DNA from 2 places in the Rhizobium sp. Nf11,1 genome. Region 1 is predicted to be linked to the other one. Evidence: riboswitches for the same ligand, from Rfam matches in the RefSeq annotation. Region 1 holds a riboswitch; the other holds the start of a gene.
What was found. A riboswitch is a leader RNA that binds a small molecule or an ion and turns the genes downstream of it on or off. The one in region 1 is predicted to bind S-adenosylmethionine.

Region 1 (3,411 bases):
GCTCACCTGCCAGAAGGCGGTAAACGCTGCAGTCGCTCAGCGGCCAGCCACGCCCCAATCAAAGGATCCGTTCGAAGCAAAGCCGGATACCCGGACGGCCTCGGATCCTTTTGATCTCTGATGCATGTCATCTGGGGGTGAATCGGGCATATCCACTTTGGGGCCGGCGCTCAGTTCAGCACGCGCAGCAGCCCCGGCGAATCAAGCGAGAAGGCGGGGATGTCGACGTCGAATAGCTCGCCTTCATCCGTTTCCATCTGGTAATGGCCGAACATCAGGCCTGAGGGCGTGTCGAGCGGACAGCCGGAGGAATATTCGTAGGTGTCGCCCGGGCTGAGCCGCGGCTGTTCGCCGACGACGCCGGGGCCGGTCACCTCGTCCACCACCCCGTTCTGGTCGGTGATGTTCCAGTAGCGATTGATGAGGCGAACGGCGACGCCGGAATTGTTGCTGATGACGATCCGGTAACCCCAGACATAGCGATCGTCTTCCGGATCGGATTGCTCCTCCAGATAGAACGGTTCGACCACGACTTCGATATCTCTTGTGAGGGCGCGATACATGCCTTGCACCATAGTCAAGATATGTTACCCGTATCTTATAAAGAGGCCCCGTCCGTCAAGAAACGGAACGTTGATCAGCGGTCAAATGGTGATCATCGTATGGTTTTCGATCGTTAAGCCTAATCGTCAGCGTTAATTTTACTTCGCAACGCCGGCGCGCGGGTACTTGTTCCCGCAGATCGGCGGCCGGCTCCTCATTGAAGTCCGGCCGCTATTCCAGTCGATCAGGCCGAAACCTTGGAAAGCGCCTGCGCGAAATCCTCGATCAGGTCGTCCGTGTCCTCGATGCCGGCCGAAAGCCGCACCGTGCCCGGAGAAATGCCGAGTTCGGCACGCGCCTCTTCCGTCAGGTTCTTGTGCGTCGTCGTTGCCGGATGGGTGATCAGGCTTTTGCTGTCGCCGAGATTGTTGGAGATCTTGATGATCTCAAGCGCGTTCTGCAGCGCGAAGGCCGCCTCCTTGCCGCCCTTCAGCTCGAAGCAGACGAGCGTCGAGCCGCCGGTCATCTGCTTGGCGATGATGTCAGCCTGCGGGTGATCCTTGCGGCCGGGATAGATCACCTTGGCGACCTTGCCCTGCTCTGCCAGGAAATCGGCGATCTTCGCCGCATTCTCAGTCTGCTGCTTGACGCGCAGCGGCAGCGTCTCGATGCCCTTCAGAAGCGTCCAGGCATTGAACGGCGACATGGCCGGGCCGGTATGGCGGAAATAGTCGTGCAGGTTCTCGTCGATCCATGCCTTGTCGGCGAGCACCACGCCGCCGAGGCACCGGCCTTGGCCGTCTATGTGCTTGGTGGCGGAATAGACAACGATATGGGCGCCGAGTTCGAGCGGCTTCTGAAAGAGCGGCGTCGCGAAGACGTTGTCGACGATCAACTTGGCGCCGACCTGGTTGGCGAGCCTGGCGACGCCCGCGATATCGATCACTTCGAGCGTCGGGTTGGTCGGGCTCTCTAGGAAGAATACCTTGGTATTCGGGCGGACCGCCTTTTCCCAGTTGGCGAGATCCCGGCCGTCGACCAGCGTGCACTCGATGCCGTATTTCGGCGCCAGCGTTTCCACGACCCAGCGGCAGGAGCCGAACAGCGCGCGGGCCGCGACGATATGGTCGCCGGCCTTGACCTGGCAAAGGACGGCGGCGGCGACGGCCGCCATGCCGGAGGCGGTGGCGCGGGCATCTTCAGCGCCTTCCAATGCGCACATGCGCTTTTCGAACATGTCGTTGGTCGGGCTGCCGTAGCGGGCATAGATGAAGCCGTCCGTTTCGCCCTTGAAGCGGGCTTCTGCCGCTTCCGACGTGTCATAGACGAAACCCTGGGTGAGATAGATTGCCTCGGATGTTTCGCCATATTGCGAACGCAGCGTGCCGCCATGGACGAGTTGGGTTGCCGGGCGCCAGGTCTTGCTCATGCCATCACCTTCACATAACAAAAAACCGGCCGCAAAAGCAGACCGGTTTCATAACCCGGTCTTTTTAGCCACTTGTTTAACGTGGCTGCAAGCCGACCGGCCAAATCACCACGGGATAATTCTGCAATACTGCTGTTAGCTGCTTGCGTCAATTCCCCGAGTTTGGTTTTGTCGGCGGCAAAATGATGGATGGGGCATGATGGCTCGCGAAACTGGAATTCTGGCGGACCGCGCGATTGCGGCACTGTTCGAAACGGGGCGTCTGAACTCCGAGCGGGAGCTCGACCGCGATCAGATCCAGCCGGCGAGCCTCGACCTGCGTCTAGGAAGCAAGGCCTTTCGTGTGCGCGCTTCCTTCATGCCCGGCCCCTCGCATCTGGTCTCGGACAAGCTCGATCGGCTGAGCCTGCACGTGATCGACCTTTCCCAGGGCGCGGTGCTCGAAACCGGCTGCGTCTATATCGTACCGCTGATGGAGAGCCTGGCGCTGCCTGCCGACATGTCGGCTTCGGCCAATCCGAAGAGCTCGACCGGCAGGCTCGATATCTTCACCCGCGTCATCACCGACTACGCCCAGGAATTCGACAAGATCCCGCCGGGCTATTCCGGCCCGCTCTATCTCGAAATCAGCCCGCGCACCTTCCCGATCGTCGTGCGCCGCGGCTCGCGCCTGTCGCAGATCCGCTTCCGTGTCGGCCAGTCCGTGCTCGGCGAGCCGGAACTTCTGAGGCTGCATGAAAGCGAAACGCTCGTTGCCAGCAAGCAGCCGAACGTCTCGGGCGGCGGCATTGCGCTGTCGATCGATCTCACCGGCGACAAGGACGGCCTGATCGGTTATCGCGGCAAACACCATACCGCCGTCGTCGACGTCGATGAAAAGGACCAGCACGATATTTTTGATTTCTGGGAACCGCTCTACAGCCGCGGCCGTAACGAGCTGATCCTCGATCCCGACGAGTTCTATATCCTTGTCTCGCGTGAAGCCGTGCATGTGCCGCCGGATTATGCGGCCGAGATGACCCCCTTCGATCCGCTGGTCGGCGAATTCCGCGTCCACTATGCCGGCTTCTTCGATCCGGGCTTCGGCCACGCGCCGGCCGGCGGGCGCGGCAGCCGCGCCGTGCTCGAAGTGCGAAGCCACGAAGTGCCCTTCATCCTCGAAGACGGGCAGATCGTCGGCCGCCTGGTCTACGAGCACATGCAGGAAAAACCGGCCAGCCTATACGGCTCCGGCCTCGGCTCCAACTACCAGGCCCAGGGCCTCAAGCTCTCGAAGCACTTCCGGATCTGAAACGCGACTTGACAGCCGCCCCCATCTGTTGGAAATCTCAGCGCATCGCGGGTGTAGCTCAATGGTAGAGCAGCAGCTTCCCAAGCTGAATACGAGGGTTCGATTCCCTTCACCCGCTCCAGCTGCCTTTCCAGCGATGTCCTTCTAA
Region 2 (3,411 bases), on a different contig from region 1:
GTCAGCTTGTCGGGGGTGGTGTTTTCATAGGCGATGCTGCCCTTCACGCCAAAGTCCTCGTCCATGTCGAGCAGCGCCTGGCGGAAGTCGGTGACGCGCATCAGCGTGGCACGCCATTCGGCGATCGGGCCGAAATTGGCGACATACCAGCGCAACGCCGTATTAACCTGGTTGAAGGCGCCGACCGACATCATCAGCTGCCCGAGGGTGAGGCCGCCGGAAAAATAAGCGGGTGCGGCAACGATAATGGGGATAACGATCACGAGCCAGCCGTAGCCGGCCGAAACCCAGGTGAGATTGGTATTGGCCATGGCGAGCCGCTTGACCACCCTCAGCACCGAACTGATGTCGGTGTTGATGCGCCGGCGTTCATTCTCTTCGCCGCGAGCGACGGTGATTGCCGGCATGTTCTCATTGGCATGCATCAGCGTGAAACGAAGCTCGGCCTCCTTCGAGAACCGGTCGGCATTGAGTTTCACCAACTTGCGGCCGACGACCTGACTCAGCACCGAGGCGGAGGCGGCATAAAAAATCGCTGCCCAGACCATGTAGCCTGGAATGGAGAAGCTGTGGCCGCTGATGTGGAAGACGAAGCCGCTCGACAGCTCCCAGAGCACGCCGATGAAGCTCACCAGAAGAATGGTTGACTGTAAGAGGCCGAGAACGAGCCCTGTCGTGCTTTCGGCGAGGTTACGGGAATCCTCGTGCAGGCGCTGGTCGGGATTGACGCCGATCAGGCCGCTCGAGGCGAGCCGCAGCGCCCGCTTGCGCTTCAGCCATTGATTGACGAGATCGCGCGACAGGCCCTCGCGCATATAGAGCGCGGTCATCTGGTTCAGCCAGGCCTGCAGCACGTTGAGCAGCAGCAGCGTGCCGGCGATCATCGCAAAGATTTCGAGCTGGTGGAAGAATTCGCCGAGATCGCGGCGCTCGAGCGAATCATAGAAGGGGGCGTTCCACTCGTTCAGAATGACCTGGCCATAAGCTGTCAGAAGGATGACGAGGATCAGCACTGTTGCCAGAAACAGCACCTTGCCACGCACTTCAGAATTCCAGAATGCCGAGAACATTACTCCGAGGCGATATGTCAGGCTGAAGTCGTAACCAACCTTATCCTGCCTCCTGGTGCCCGGCCTCCCCTCGATCTTATCTGCCATCATGCTTTTCCAACACCGCCCATACTGTCATTATTAACATGGTGGCGTTACCGGTCTATCAACAGATTTTATCAGTCATTAAACTGTGATGATTCTTGGCGCTCCGCTCCTGCATGCATTCGGAGTTGATTCGCGGCTCAACTGGGACTAATTAAGGCACTCCGTGGTGATTTGGCCGGCCGGCTTGCAGCCACGTTAAAAAAGTCGCTAAAGGGCCGCGTGCGGACCGGTAGCGATTTTTTCGCCGCCGGTTTTTTATTTTCGATCGAGTTGACCGCAAATGCCCATCAAGATCCCCGATACGCTGCCCGCTTTCGAAACCCTGGTTCAGGAAGGTGTGCGGGTGATGACCGAGACGATGGCGATCCGTCAGGATATAAGACCGTTGCAAATCGGCCTGCTCAACCTGATGCCCAACAAGATCAAGACCGAACTGCAGATGGCCCGTCTCGTCGGCGCTTCGCCGCTGCAGGTGGAGCTGTCGCTCATCCGCATCGGCGGCCACAAGGCGAAGAACACATCCGAAGATCACCTGCTCGCCTTCTACCAGACCTGGGAAGAGGTGAAGCAGCGCAAGTTCGACGGCTTCATCATCACCGGAGCGCCGATCGAGCTTCTGCCCTACGAGGACGTTACCTATTGGGCAGAGATGCAGGAGATCTTTAATTGGACCGAGACCAACGTCCATTCGACGATGAACGTCTGCTGGGGCGCGATGGCGGCGATCTATCACTTCCACGGCGTTCCGAAATATGAGCTGAAGGAAAAGGCCTTTGGCGTCTACCGGCACCGGAACCTGAAGCCTTCCTCCATCTATCTGAACGGCTTTTCCGACAATTTCGAGGTCCCGGTGTCGCGGTGGACCGAGGTGCGCCGCGAAGATATCGAGAAATCCGCAAGCCTGGAAATCCTGATGGAATCCAGCGAGATGGGCGTATGCCTCGTGCACGAGAAGAGGGGCCGGCGGCTCTACATGTTCAACCACGTCGAATATGATTCCACCTCGCTTTCGGATGAGTATTTCCGCGATGTGGATGCCGGCGTGCCGATCAAGATGCCGCATAATTACTTCCCGCATAATGATCCGACGCTTGCGCCGCAGAACCGCTGGCGCAGCCATGCGCACCTCTTGTTCGGTAACTGGATCAATGAGATTTACCAGACGACGCCCTATGACGTCGAAGAGATCGGCATGGATCTGTAACGGAATTTCTTTCTGACCTGCCCGGTTGCGGTTTGAAGCAAATGCGGGCAGGTTCCGGTCCGAACCCTTAAGGAACGGACGGTCGATCATGTCGGATAAGTTGGAACGGGAAGCGTTTGGGCAGACGAAGGCGGGCGAGACTGTCTATCGCGTCGTTATCAAGGGCGGCGGCCTGACGGCCAAGATCATCACCTGGGGTGCCGTCATCCAGGATCTGCGCCTTGCAGGCCATGAAGCGCCGCTGCAGCTCGGCTTCGAGGATTTCGATAGCTATCCCCTCTACTCGGCCTATTTCGGCGCGACGCCCGGCCGCTGCGCCAATCGCATCGGCGGCGGCAGGTTCACGCTCGACGGCAAGGATTATCAGCTTGAGCGGAACGAAAACGGCGTGACGCATTTGCATGGCGGCAGCGACAACATCGGCAAGCGCAACTGGACGATCGTCGAGCATGACGTCGACCGGCTGGTGATGAAGATCGTCGATCCCGACGGCCGCGCCGGCTACCCCGGCAATTGCACCATCCAGGCGACGTTCCGGGTGCATGGCAACGGCGAGCTGTCGATCACCTACGAATCAACAAGCGACCAGCCGACGCTCGCCAATGTCTGCCAGCACGCCTATTTCAATCTCGACGGCCGCGACGATGCGCTGGCCCACGACATCATGATCGCCGCCGATCACTATTTGCCGACCGACGAAAAGCAGGTGCCGACCGGCGAAATCCGGCCCGTTGCCGGCACTGAATTCGATTTCCGCGAGATGGCTCCGATGAAGCGTTTCGTCGGCAATGAACAGGCATTGTACGACCATAATTTCTGCCTGTCTCGAGAACGCACCGCCAAGCGGACCGTGGCGCTCGCCCGCAGCCTCTATTCCGGCGTGTCGCTCGAAGTGCGCAGCACCGAGCCGGGCGTGCAGTTCTATGCCGGCTTCAAGCTCAATACAGGTGCTCCCGGCCTCGGCGGGCGCAAATACGGCCCGTTCGCCGGCTTCTGCCTGGAAACGCAGGTCTGGCCGGATGCCATCAATCACGAAGGCTTTCCGAATGC

Region 2: linked by a shared signal. The riboswitch ahead of metA (homoserine O-acetyltransferase MetA) and the one ahead of ACQ7C1_RS00070 (O-succinylhomoserine sulfhydrylase) in region 1 are both predicted to bind S-adenosylmethionine.

What each region holds. Positions count from the first base shown of each region.
Region 1 covers NZ_JBOBHU010000001.1:12,341-15,751, forward strand. The annotation lists gene ACQ7C1_RS00060 (hypothetical protein) at 1-121, shown strand, start outside; gene apaG (Co2+/Mg2+ efflux protein ApaG) at 171-563, opposite strand; gene ACQ7C1_RS00070 (O-succinylhomoserine sulfhydrylase) at 788-1,972, opposite strand; SAM riboswitch at 2,016-2,094, opposite strand; gene ACQ7C1_RS00075 (2'-deoxycytidine 5'-triphosphate deaminase) at 2,169-3,263, shown strand; tRNA gene ACQ7C1_RS00080 (tRNA-Gly) at 3,311-3,384, shown strand; gene ACQ7C1_RS00085 (hypothetical protein) at 3,408-3,411, opposite strand, start outside.
Region 2 covers NZ_JBOBHU010000019.1:38,610-42,020, reverse strand. The annotation lists gene ACQ7C1_RS23885 (ABC transporter ATP-binding protein/permease) at 1-1,157, opposite strand, end outside; SAM riboswitch at 1,311-1,388, shown strand; gene metA (homoserine O-acetyltransferase MetA) at 1,438-2,361, shown strand; gene ACQ7C1_RS23875 (aldose epimerase family protein) at 2,450-3,411, shown strand, end outside.